DNA from 4 places in the Duffyella gerundensis genome. Region 1 is predicted to be linked to each of the others. Evidence: predicted binding sites of a transcription regulator. Region 1 holds the regulator's gene; each other region holds the start of a gene.
The links. The regulator PurR, encoded in region 1, represses purine synthesis genes. The targets are predictions, from matches to a motif close to CANGCAAACGTTTGCNTG.
Positions count from the first base shown of each region.

Region 2: purH (bifunctional phosphoribosylaminoimidazolecarboxamide formyltransferase/IMP cyclohydrolase) is a predicted target of PurR. The motif match lies at 1,980-1,997, and genes of this name have one in related genera.
Region 3: gcvT (glycine cleavage system aminomethyltransferase GcvT) is a predicted target of PurR. The motif match lies at 1,084-1,101, and genes of this name have one in related genera.
Region 4: EM595_RS06505 (amino acid aminotransferase) is a predicted target of PurR. The motif match lies at 1,846-1,863, and genes of this name have one in related genera.

Region 1 covers NZ_LN907827.1:1,822,773-1,825,914, forward strand. The annotation lists gene punR (DNA-binding transcriptional activator PunR) at 1-695, shown strand, start outside; gene purR (HTH-type transcriptional repressor PurR) at 692-1,717, opposite strand; gene cydH (cytochrome bd-I oxidase subunit CydH) at 1,991-2,080, shown strand; gene EM595_RS08465 (C40 family peptidase) at 2,137-2,916, opposite strand.
Region 2 covers NZ_LN907827.1:3,500,163-3,503,304, reverse strand. The annotation lists gene purD (phosphoribosylamine--glycine ligase) at 1-239, opposite strand, end outside; gene purH (bifunctional phosphoribosylaminoimidazolecarboxamide formyltransferase/IMP cyclohydrolase) at 259-1,848, opposite strand; rRNA gene EM595_RS15995 (16S ribosomal RNA) at 2,494-3,142, shown strand, end outside.
Region 3 covers NZ_LN907827.1:3,100,288-3,103,429, reverse strand. The annotation lists gene ubiI (FAD-dependent 2-octaprenylphenol hydroxylase) at 1-703, shown strand, start outside; gene gcvT (glycine cleavage system aminomethyltransferase GcvT) at 1,161-2,255, shown strand; gene gcvH (glycine cleavage system protein GcvH) at 2,278-2,664, shown strand; gene gcvP (aminomethyl-transferring glycine dehydrogenase) at 2,782-3,142, shown strand, end outside.
Region 4 covers NZ_LN907827.1:1,422,261-1,425,402, forward strand. The annotation lists gene EM595_RS06500 (MBL fold metallo-hydrolase) at 1-533, shown strand, start outside; gene EM595_RS06505 (amino acid aminotransferase) at 592-1,782, opposite strand; gene ompF (porin OmpF) at 1,958-3,088, opposite strand.

The DNA.
Region 1 (3,142 bases):
TCAAAAAAATGCTTGCCACCCGACGTCAGTGTCAGCAGGTAGCCAACGGCTGGCGCGGCCAGTTGAGCATCGCCGTTGATTGTATTGTTAAGCCGCCACGCACCCGGCAACTGGTGTTGGATTTCTATCGGCATTTCCCGGATATGGAACTGTTAATCAGCATGGAGGTGTTCAACGGCGTCTGGGATGCGCTGGCTGACGGGCGGGTAGACGTGGCCATCGGTGCCACGCAGGCGATCCCGGTGGGTGGGCGCTTTGCCTTCCGCGATATGGGAACCGTTAACTGGCGTTGCGTGGTGGAAAAATCACATCCGCTGGCCAGCATCACGGGTGTGGTCAGCGATGATGCCCTGCGTGAGTGGCCGTCGCTGGTGATGGAAGATACGTCACGTGCCCTGACGCGTCGCACCACCTGGACGCTGGATAATCAGCGTCGACTGGTGGTGCCTGACTGGCAAAGCGGCGTGGAGTGTCTACTGGCGGGATTGTGCGTCGGCATGATACCGGCGCACATTGCTGCGCCGCTGGAGCGGGACGGCACCTTACAGGCGCTGCAGCTGGCCAGCGAGTTCCCGGGCAGCCCCTGCTGTGTCAGTTGGTCTGAACAACAGAGTTCCCCTGCGCTAAGCTGGTTGCTCGATTACCTTGGCGATCCGGCCACGCTGAACCAGGAGTGGCTGCAGGAAAGCCATTAACGACGATAGTCGAGGAAAGGGCCGTCGGCGACTGAACGACGTTCAATCAGCGTCGGTTGCACCTCAATGGTTTGCTGCTGCTCGCGTTTGCTGAGAATGCGCTCCAGCAGCATATCCAGCGCGGTAACGCCCAGCTGCTCTTTTGGCTGATGTACGGTGGTCAGGGCAGGCGTAAAATAGCGCGCATTGCGCACGTTATCATAGCCGATCACTGAAATATCCTGCGGCACGCGCAAACCCATCTCATCCGCGGCACAAATTGCGCCCATCGCCATGATATCGCCACCGCAGAACACAGCAGTTGGCCGCTGTTTTTGTGACAGGATCTGCTGCATCGCCTTGTAGCCCGACTCTGGTTCGAAGTCACCCTGGACGATCCACTCATCGCGCACGGCGATGTTGGCCTCATTTAACGCCTTGAGGAATCCCGCATGGCGACCGCCGCCAGTGTTACGTTCCAGCTGGCCAGGAATCGCACCGATATCGCGATGGCCGCGATCGATCAGATAGCGGCCCGCCAGATAACCACCGTGGAAGGCATTATCAAGTACGGTGTCGGTGAAATCGCCACGCGACTCGCTCCAGTCCATCACCACCATTGGAATATTGCGGTTCTCTTCCAGCATTTTAAGCAGGTCATCAGGATATTCAGAGCACATCACCAGCAGGCCATCGACGCGCTTTTGCGCCATCATCGACAGGTAGGCGCGCTGTTTTTGCAGGTCATTGTGGGCGTTGCCCAGAATCAATGTATATCCGCGATCAAAGCAGCGGTTTTCTACCGCCTCTATAATTTCGGCGAAATAGGGCGCTTCGCTTGAGGTAGCCAGCAGGCCGATCGACTTGGTGTGATTGACCTTAAGGCTACGGGCAACGGCACTCGGTGAGTAGTGCAACGTTTTGATTGCTGCCCATACCGCTTCGCGCGTCTCTTCAGCGACAAAGCGTGTTTTGTTGATGACGTGCGACACGGTGGTGGTTGAAACACCGGCCAGTTTTGCCACGTCTTTGATTGTTGCCATGGAAGTGCTACTCCTGCGCTTATCGCAAAGGGTTGATAAGCATAATGTTAAACGTTTGCGTCTGCGGAATGTAATGCGGCGCAACCGGCCTTAATTGCCGAAATAAACGCCAAAAATAGGGGGGTGACGTCGTTAAAAGCGCTAACAGCAGACAGGTCGCGTAATGTTGCGCAACGCGAAGGGCGAATTCTAGCAAGGCTGCTGCAAGAAAACGAGATGTTTACCCAGCGAGCAAGATAAATCTTACGATAAAAAGAGACCACGAGGATAACCATGAGCACTGATTTAAAAATGGCATTGTTGACTACCGCCGGCGCGCTGGCGGTAATCATTGCATTTAGCGTGACGGCAATTCTGCACTGACGCCGACAAAAAAGGCCGCATCAACGCGGCCTTTTTTTGTTGCGCAACAGCAGGTGTCAACGAATATTTTTCGGCGTCATCACGCGACGTGCGCCAACGTAATGGCGCTGCCAGTAATCTTCTCCCAGCGCTGTAATCTGAATATCTTTTCCGGTCCGTGGCGACTGAATGAATTTGCCATCGCCCAGATACACGCCAACATGGTCAGCAGCGCCGCGGTTGTTAATGCGGAAGAACACCAGATCGCCTTTTTGCAGCGATTCGCGGTCGATCTGAGCGGCATCACGCAAATGAAACATCTCGTTGGCGGTGCGCGGAATCTTATACTTAACCAGATCTTTATAGGCATACCATACCAGGCCGCTACAGTCGAAGCCGGTGTGCGGTGAGGCACCGCCCCACTGATAAGGTTTGCCCAGCTGACCCATCAGCTTATTCATCGCCGTTTCACGGGCTTTCTGATAGCGCGCGCGGTGTGCCTTGCTCATTTTCAATGGCGCCAGTTTTGCCGCGGCGGTTTCCGTCTCAGCGGCATCTGACTGGCGATGACGGCCGTAGCGTTTCAGTGAGCGAAGGGTAGTGCGGGATTTCGGGGTTTGCAGCGAAGCAGTTTGAACCTTGGTGCGTTTTTTAAGCTTTAATTTCTGTACGGCGGTGAGGCGTGACTTTTTCGTTGTGGTTTTTACCGCGCGCTTTTTGCGTCGGTCGTCATCGCGTGCCAGTTTCTTTTCTGCCTTGTGATGGGTGGCGTTGACGGGTGCCTGCGGCGACGCTTCAGCCACATTCATCATCAACTGGGCAAACGCCAGCACAAAAAGCGTAATTAATAGACGCATGAGTCGGTTACAGGTATAGGGCCCAATGAACAGCGTGAGCGAATAAATAGCATTAATCTGACCCGGCGGTCAGACCCGAGCAGCAATTCTAATCGAACTTTTTCACAAAAGGTAAGGTCTTTTTCCATTATTAATTCCAGCAGGCAAAAACGCATTGAAAATAAACAATTTCAGTCGGTTATCGCAGCACATTATTACGAATTATTAATTGATTAACAGTGTGCAA
Region 2 (3,142 bases), 1.7 Mb from region 1:
ACGCCAATCACCAGCGGGGCTTCCGGACCCACAATCGTTAAGTCGATATTTTCGCTCTGTGCGAATCGCAGCAGGCCATGAATATCGGTTGGGCTGATATCCACATTTTGCAGCGCAGGTTCCAGCGCCGTACCGGCATTACCGGGCGCGACATAAACGGTTGTCGCCAGCGGCGACTGAGCCGCCTTCCATGCCAGCGCGTGTTCACGTCCGCCGTTGCCAATGACCAGAATTTTCATCGTTCGGTTCTCCTGCTGATTAATGACGGAAGTGACGCATATCGGTGAAGATCATCGCGATGCCGTGTTCGTTGGCAGCGGCAATGATCTCTTCATCGCGGATTGAACCGCCAGGCTGGATCACACAGGTGATACCCACGGCGGCGGCGGCATCAATACCATCGCGGAACGGGAAGAAGGCGTCAGATGCCATCGCCGAACCTTTTACCTCCAGCCCCTCATCGCCGGCTTTGATACCGGCAATTTTAGCCGAGTACACGCGGCTCATCTGACCGGCACCAATGCCGATGGTCATCTTATCGCGCGCGTAAACAATCGCGTTGGATTTAACGAATTTGGCCACTTTCCAGCAGAACAGCGCATCACGCAGTTCCTGCTCGGTGGGCTGACGCTGGCTAACCACGCGCAGCTGGCTCTCATCCACCATGCCAAGATCGCGATCCTGAACCAGCAGACCGCCGTTGACGCGTTTGAAATCGAGGCCATGCTGGCGCGCCTGCCACTGACCGCAAATCAGAACGCGAACGTTCTGCTTGGTGGCGGTAATGGCTAAAGCAGCTTCACTGGCCGCTGGCACAATGATCACTTCAACGAACTGACGGCTAACAATTGCCTGGGCTGTTGCTTCATCCAGCTCGCGGTTGAACGCGATAATGCCGCCAAAGGCTGAAGTAGGATCGGTTTTCCATGCACGCTCATAGGCATTGAGCAGACTCTCGCCGATGGCTACGCCGCAGGGGTTAGCGTGTTTAACGATAACGCAGGCGGGCTCATCAAATTCTTTCACACATTCAAGAGCAGCATCGGTGTCAGCAATGTTGTTATAAGAGAGCGCCTTGCCCTGAACCTGACGTGCGGTAGCCACTGAGGCTTCCGTGACGTTCTCTTCTATATAGAAGGCCGCGTCCTGATGGCTGTTCTCACCGTAACGCATATCCTGCTTTTTGATGAAGTTGAGGTTAAGCGTGCGCGGGAAGCGACCCGCAGGTTCCGCTGAGTCGCCGTGATAGGCAGGCACCATGCTGCCAAAGTAGTTAGCGATCATGCTGTCGTAAGCGGCGGTGTGCTCAAAAGCTTTGATCGCCAAATCAAAACGCGTCACCAGCTGTAGCGAGTTATTGTTGGTATCCATCTCTGCGATGATGGCTTCGTAATCACTGCTCTTCACTACGATCGCCACATCTTTGTGATTCTTGGCGGCAGAGCGCACCATGGTTGGCCCGCCAATATCGATATTCTCAACGGCGTCTTCCAGCGAGCAACCTTCGCGTGCAACGGTTTCTGCAAAAGGGTAGAGATTGACGACAACCATATCAATTGGCGCAATCTGATGCTCTGCCATGATGGCATCATCCTGGCCGCGACGGCCCAAAATGCCACCATGCACTTTCGGATGCAGCGTTTTCACCCGGCCATCCATCATTTCTGGAAAACCGGTGTAGTCAGAAACTTCAGTAACCGGAAGGCCAGCATCAGCCAACAAGCGAGCAGTGCCGCCGGTAGAGAGAAGTTCAACACCGCGGCTGCAAAGTGCCTGAGCGAATTCGAGGATACCGGCTTTATCAGAGACGCTGAGTAGCGCACGGCGGACAGGACGAGGTTGTTGCATGGTGGTTTTATCCCTTGGCTTTGGTTCGCAAGTAAAGAGCGTTACATCAAGCCTGCATTTCTTCTCTCTATAAAGAAACAAAAGCTTCAGGTAACGCCCCAATAGGGGCGGCCAATTTGCGCGGGCATTGTAGCGAAAACGTTTGCGCGATGCTCGTCAAAATTACTCTGCGTCGGGCATTGTGGATAAATTTGTGCATAACTGCGTATAAGGCGGCCTTTTGCTGTGGAATGCAGCAAACGATCGATTTTATGCAAATTAGCGGTTGCCGCGCGGCGCGAACTCCCTATAATGCGCATCCAACGACACGGCACAACGGCTTACACAGCACGGTGTGCAGGATGAGGAAACTCTCCAGTGTGTGGGAGGTTCAGGAAGTTCTGAACCGCCGGAAAAAATCCTGAGAAAAGGGATTGACTCCGAAGGAGGAAAGCGTAATATACGCCACCTCGCAACGGACGGTTAACCCGCCGGTTGCGCTGCTCTTTAACAATTTATCAGACAATCTGTGTGGGCACTCGCAGGATTGATATCAAGCGTCTCCGGACGCAAAAAAATATCAAGTCTTAAGAGTGAACACGTATTGAAATTCATTACGACGTTTTCCTTGAGCATCGCTTCACGAGTTGAAGCAAATCGAACTTTTAATTGAAGAGTTTGATCATGGCTCAGATTGAACGCTGGCGGCAGGCCTAACACATGCAAGTCGAACGGTAGCACAGAAGAGCTTGCTCTTCGGGTGACGAGTGGCGGACGGGTGAGTAATGTCTGGGGATCTGCCCGATGGAGGGGGATAACCACTGGAAACGGTGGCTAATACCGCATAACGTCGCAAGACCAAAGTGGGGGACCTTCGGGCCTCACACCATCGGATGAACCCAGATGGGATTAGCTAGTAGGTGGGGTAACGGCTCACCTAGGCGACGATCCCTAGCTGGTCTGAGAGGATGACCAGCCACACTGGAACTGAGACACGGTCCAGACTCCTACGGGAGGCAGCAGTGGGGAATATTGCACAATGGGCGCAAGCCTGATGCAGCCATGCCGCGTGTATGAAGAAGGCCTTCGGGTTGTAAAGTACTTTCAGCGGGGAGGAAGGGGACGAGGTTAATAACCTCGTTCATTGACGTTACCCGCAGAAGAAGCACCGGCTAACTCCGTGCCAGCAGCCGCGGTAATACGGAGGGTGCAAGCGTTAATCGGAATTACTGGGCGTAAAGCGCACGCAGGCGGTCTGTTAAGTCAGATGTGAAATCCCCGGGCTTAACCTGGGAACTGCATTTGAAACTGGCAG
Region 3 (3,142 bases), 1.3 Mb from region 1:
GCGTAACAAAGCGGATATTCCGCTCACCTTTTGGGATTATGAACATCATGCGCTGGTCGCTAATGTGCGCACGGATCTACCGCACGATGGCGTGGCACGTCAGGTGTTTCATGGCGAAGGCATTCTGGCGTTTCTGCCCCTGAGCGATCCGCATCTTAGCTCGATCGTCTGGTCGATTTCACCGCAGGAGGCTTCACGCCTGCAGTCGATGCCCGCTGCGCTGTTTAATCAGCAGCTCTCGGTAGCGTTCGATATGCGTCTTGGTCTGTGTCAGGTTGAGAGCGAGCGACACACCTTCCCTCTGGTGGCGCGCTATGCGCGTAATTTTGCCGCGCACCGGCTGGCGCTGGTCGGCGATGCCGCCCATACGATTCATCCGTTGGCCGGACAGGGTGTCAATCTTGGCTTTATGGATGCCGCCGAGTTGATTGGTGAAATTAAGCGGTTGCATACACAGGGCAAAGATATCGGTCAGCATCTTTATCTGCGTCGTTATGAACGCAGCCGCAAACACAGTGCCGCTATGATGCTGGCAGGCATGCAAGGTTTTCGTGAGCTGTTTGCCGGTACGCATCCCGCTAAAAAACTCTTTCGCGATGTGGGCCTGAAGCTGGCAAATAACCTGCCGGGCGTTAAGCCGCTGATGCTCAGGCAAGCGATGGGTCTGAATGACCTGCCGGAATGGCTACGCCAGCCGCGCTAATCCAACAGATAACTGGCCAGCTTGCTGGCCTTTTTTATGCTTCTGGTTTGCTCATCCCTCGCTGTTTTGCCGCCTTTGCACTCTGCTGGTGCGCGCCCGCCCCGTAACGATCCTTCATTTGAATAATTCTAATTTTGCTGCGTAATCGGATTAGATTTTCTCATTCGAAAGGTGAGGTAGCGGTGAATAAAAAAATCAACAAACGCGAGCCTGCGCACAATTTTACTGGTTGCAGCCTTCAGATGCGGTTCAATCCTCTGCTTTCATAAAAATAATTGGTTATATTCGCTGTTAGCGCCTGCGAGTAGAAAGCGCAGCGCAACGGTTTCGACCCTGTTTTGCTTATGGTTAATCCCGATTGAAGGTGATAACGTCAGGATAAAGATAACGTTTGCGTCGGCCATTCCGGCCGGTAAAAACGCCAGAAAATAACGACTTGCTTATGCACAGGATAGTTATGACTCAACAGACTCCATTGTATGAACAGCATCAGGCCTGCGGTGCACGTATGGTCGATTTCCATGGTTGGATGATGCCGCTGCATTATGGCTCGCAGATGGACGAGCACCATGCGGTGCGCAACGATGCCGGCATGTTTGATGTCTCGCACATGACCATCGTTGATCTGCACGGCAGCCGTACCCGTGATTTTCTGCGTTACCTGCTGGCTAATGACGTCGCCAAACTGACGCAGCCGGGCAAGGCGCTTTATACCGGCATGCTTAACGCTTCCGGCGGCGTTATTGACGATCTGATCGTCTATTTCATGGCGGAGGATTTCTTCCGTCTGGTAGTGAATTCCGCCACGCGTGAAAAAGATCTGCAATGGATCCGCGAACACGCCGCGCCTTTTGCCGTTGAGCTGATCGAACGTGACGATCTGGCGTTGATTGCCGTGCAGGGTCCGCAGGCGCAGGCAAAAGCGCACTCTTTACTCAGCGACACGCAACGGCAGGCCGTGGCCGGCATGAAGCCATTCTTTGGCGTGCAGGCTGACGATCTTTTTATCGCCACCACCGGTTACACCGGCGAAGCAGGTTATGAGATTGCCCTGCCTGCCGCGCAGGCTGCTGACTTTTGGCAGCAGCTGATCGCTGCTGGGGTGAAACCGGCAGGGCTGGGCGCGCGTGACACGCTGCGGCTGGAAGCGGGCATGAACCTGTATGGTCAGGAGATGGACGAAGGCGTCTCGCCGCTGGCCGCCAACATGGCATGGACGGTGAGCTGGGAACCGGCCGATCGTCAGTTTATTGGTCGTGAGGCACTGGAAGCGCAACGCGCCAATGGCAGCGAGAAGCTGGTGGGACTGATCCTGCGTGAAAAAGGCGTGCTGCGTAATGCGCTGCCGGTGCATTTCACCGATGAACTCGGTCAGCAACAGCAGGGCATTATTACCAGCGGCAGCTTCTCACCGACGCTGGGCTACAGCATCGCCTTAGCACGTGTACCAGCCGGAATTGGCCAGCGTGCCATCGTGCAGATTCGCAACCGCGAAATGCCGGTTGACGTCACTAAACCCGTTTTTGTTCGTGCCGGTAAGCCGGTCCAGTAATTTACGTCAGGAGAGAATGGCGATGAGCAATGTACCTAATGAATTGAAATATCGCGACAGCCACGAATGGGTGCGCAAAGAAACGGACGGCACTTACACCGTTGGCATCACCGAACATGCACAGGAGCTGCTGGGCGATATGGTGTTTGTCGATCTGCCTGATGTTGGCGCGATTTATACCGCTGGCGATGACTGTGCCGTAGCCGAATCAGTTAAAGCCGCATCCGATATTTATGCACCGTTAAGCGGCGAAGTCGTGGCGGTGAATGATGCGCTGACGGACTCGCCAGAGCTGGTTAACAGTGGCTCTTATACCGATGGCTGGCTGTTTAAAATCAAGGCCAGCGATGCATCAGAACTGGACGACCTGTTAGATGCTGACGCTTACAAGGCGTCTATCGAAGAGTAAACCCGCGTTGGCCCTTTTTGTCCGCGAGAAAGGGCCTGGGCGAGGCCAGCCTCGCCTGCACCCTTTGCTTATCGAAGGGATTTTTATTCACCATGCCCGATGCAGGATTTACCGCTAATGACCCAGACTCTCAGTCAGCTTGAACATACCGGTGCATTTATTGAGCGCCATATCGGCCCGTCACTACAGCAGCAGCACGACATGTTGCAGGCGATCGGCGCAGATTCTCTCGATGCGTTGATCGCTTCCATTGTACCCGCGGATATTCAGCTGCCGGGGCCACCGGCGGTCGGCGAAGCGATGACGGAACATCAGGCGCTGGCCGAGCTAAAAGCGATTGCCAGTCAGAATCAGCGTTACAAATCTTACATCGGCATGGGATATACCCCGGTGCTGACGCCGCCGGTTATCCTGCGCAATATGCTGGAAAACCCCGGTTGGTATACCGCTTACACCCCTTATCAGCCAGAAGTGTCGC
Region 4 (3,142 bases), 400 kb from region 1:
GCGATGCGGAGATGATCAAGCAGGCAGTTGCCGCAGCCCCGGTAACGATTGAATCAATCCTGCTTACTCACGGCCACCTTGATCATGTTGGCGCCGCCGCTGAACTGGCTGCCCATTACGGTGTGCCAGTCATCGGGCCAGACCAACGTGATGCCATCTGGCTGGAAAATCTGCCAGAGCAAAGCCGCATGTTTGGTCTGCCGGAATGCGCACCCTTAACGCCGGCTCGCTGGCTGAAAGAGGGCGACAGCGTTGCCGTGGGCAAGGTGCAGCTGGAAGTATTACATACGCCAGGTCATACGCCCGGACATATTGTTTTCTTTGATCGTGTTGGCCGCTTGCTGGTGTCCGGAGATGTGATCTTCAACGGCGGCGTCGGACGCACCGATTTTCCACAGGGTAACCATCAGCATCTGATTTCAGCCATCAAAGAGAAGCTGTTGCCGTTAGGTGATGACGTGGCGTTTTTGCCTGGACACGGGCCCGGCTCCACGCTGGGACATGAGCGTAAAACTAACCCCTTTCTGCAATAATCTACGCAATAAAAAATGGGCCGCTCAGGCCCATTCTTGTTTCTGCTTATCTGCCGGTTTACAGCACTGCGACAATCGCTGCGCAGAGTGCAGACATATTATCTGGTGTCATACCCGCCACGTTAACGCGTCCTGAATTCACCGCATAAACCGCAAATTCGTCACGCAGGCGAACAACCTGATCTTTACTCAATCCGCTGAACGAGAACATGCCGTTTTGGCGAATGATAAAGCTGAAGTCGCCCTGCGCACCTTTTTCCTGCAGCGTTTTAACGAACAGCTCACGCATCAGATGAATGCGCTGACGCATTGCCGTCAGTTCCTGCTCCCATTCCGCACGCAGCGCGTCATTGCCAAGAATAGTGGCCACCACCGCTGCACCGTGCGCTGGAGGATTAGAGTAGTTGGCGCGGATAGTATATTTCACCTGGCTGAATGCGGTAGCCGCTGCATCGGCGTTTGCTGCCACTAAGGTGCAGGCGCCCACGCGTTCGTTATACAGGCCAAAGTTTTTGGAGTAAGAGCTGCAAACCAGCAGTTCCTGATGCGTGTCAGCGAAAATACGCAAACCTTCCGCATCTTCTTCCAGACCACGGGCAAAACCCTGATAGGCAAAATCAAACAGCGGTAACCAGCCTTTTTGCTGCGACAGCGCTGCCAGCTGCGCCCACTGCTCTTTGGTTGGGTCAATGCCGGTGGGGTTATGGCAGCAGCCGTGGAACAGCACCACGTCGCCTGCCTGGGCCTTATCGAGCGCGCTTAGCATGCCGTCGAAGTCCAGCGTATGGTTTTGCGCATCATAATAGGCGTACTCACACACCTCTAGGCCCGCAGAGTGAAAAACGTTCTGGTGATTGGGCCAGCTTGGGTTGCTTACCCAGATACGCTTAACATCGGTCTGCGTTGCCAGAAAATCAGCGGCAACGCGCAGGGCACCGGTGCCGCCTGGCGTCTGCGCGGTGCGCGCACGCTGATCGGTGATCAGCGCATGATTTTTACCAAACAGCAGCGCCTGCGTGCAACGGGCGAAATCAGCCAGGCCATCGATGCTCAGATAGTTTTTGGTGGTTTCATTTTCCAGCAGGAATTTTTCCGCTTTTTTAACGCTGGATAATACCGGCGTCTGGCCCGTTTCATCTTTATAAACGCCAATACCGAGATTGATTTTATTAGAGCGGTTATCGGCGCGGAAAAGGTCGGCTAAACCAAGAATAGGATCGGCGGGTGCAGCTGCAATTTTTTCAAACATAGTAGGGTCCATAGGCTTTGATAAAAGCGATAAGAGCCATCAGGTTAACGCCTGGTTGATGCTTTGCCAACCGTTTGCGACAAAAAGAAAGGGGAGTGAAATCGCAGATCGTACAAAAAGAAAAACGGAGCCAAAAGGCTCCGTTTTTATCGTCTGGTCGTTACCAGAAGGGGACTTAGAACTGGTAAACCAGGCCAACAGCCACGGTATCGCCAGAACCAATACCCAGTTCGTTGTCATCATCAATCTGGTTGATGATGTAGTCAACGTAGGTAGACATGTTTTTATTAAAGTAGTAAGACGCGCCAACTTCAAAGTATTTAACCAGGTCAACATCGCCAAAACCTTCGATGTCTTTGCCTTTAGTCTGAACATAAGCAATAGAAGGACGCAGGCCGAAGTCAAACTGGTACTGAGCAACCAGTTCAATATCCTGAGTCTTGTTAGCTATGCCGTCAACACTTGAGGTTCCGCCAGTTGCATTAGGCAGGTTAGCGCTAAAGCGCGTTGCGTTACGGCCTTCAGCATATGATGCCGCAAGGTAAATGTTGTTGGCATCATATTTTACCGCAGTACCCCAGAACTCTGCACGGTCTCCGCGACCAAACGTTAAGTTGTTTGGAGCAGCAGCGCCTGTCAGCAAACCATTCTGGCCGTTGGTACGGTCCTGAGAGCTATATGCAGCAACGATGCCCAAGCCAATTGGCGATACGTATGATGTTGACGCGCCGTAGCCGTCGCCATTAGAACGGGTCTGATCGGTACGATCATTTTTGCCCTGGTACTGAACAGCGAAGTCCCAGCCATCAACCAGACCAAAGAAGTTAGTATTACGGTAAGTTGCCACACCACCGGTACGGCCGGTCATGGAGTCAGACTGACCGAAGTCGCCACCGAATTCTGGCAGCATATCGGTCCAGGCCAGCGCATCATAACCCACTGCGTAGTTACGGCCGTAATCAATAGAGCCAGCATCAGCAAATTTCAGGCCAGCGAAACCTAAACGGGTTTTGTTATTATTCTGGGCATCACTGCCTTCAGAGTTATTTGCCTGAACGTTGTATTCCCACTGACCATAACCGGTCATGTACTGATTGATCTGAGTTTCACCTTTAAAACCGAAACGCACATAAGACTTGTCGCCATCGCTAGCATAACCGTCATCATCAGAGAAGTAATGCAGGCCTACCGCTTTGCCGTAGAGATCCAGCTTGTTGCCATCTTTGTTATAGATTTCGGCTGCATTGGCTGCACCAGCTGCTAACAGAGCGGGGATAACCACTGCAAGAATGTTGCGCTTCATCATTATTTATTACCCTCATTGGAGTTTTTTTGGACATCTGCCACTGCCGTCAAAAAT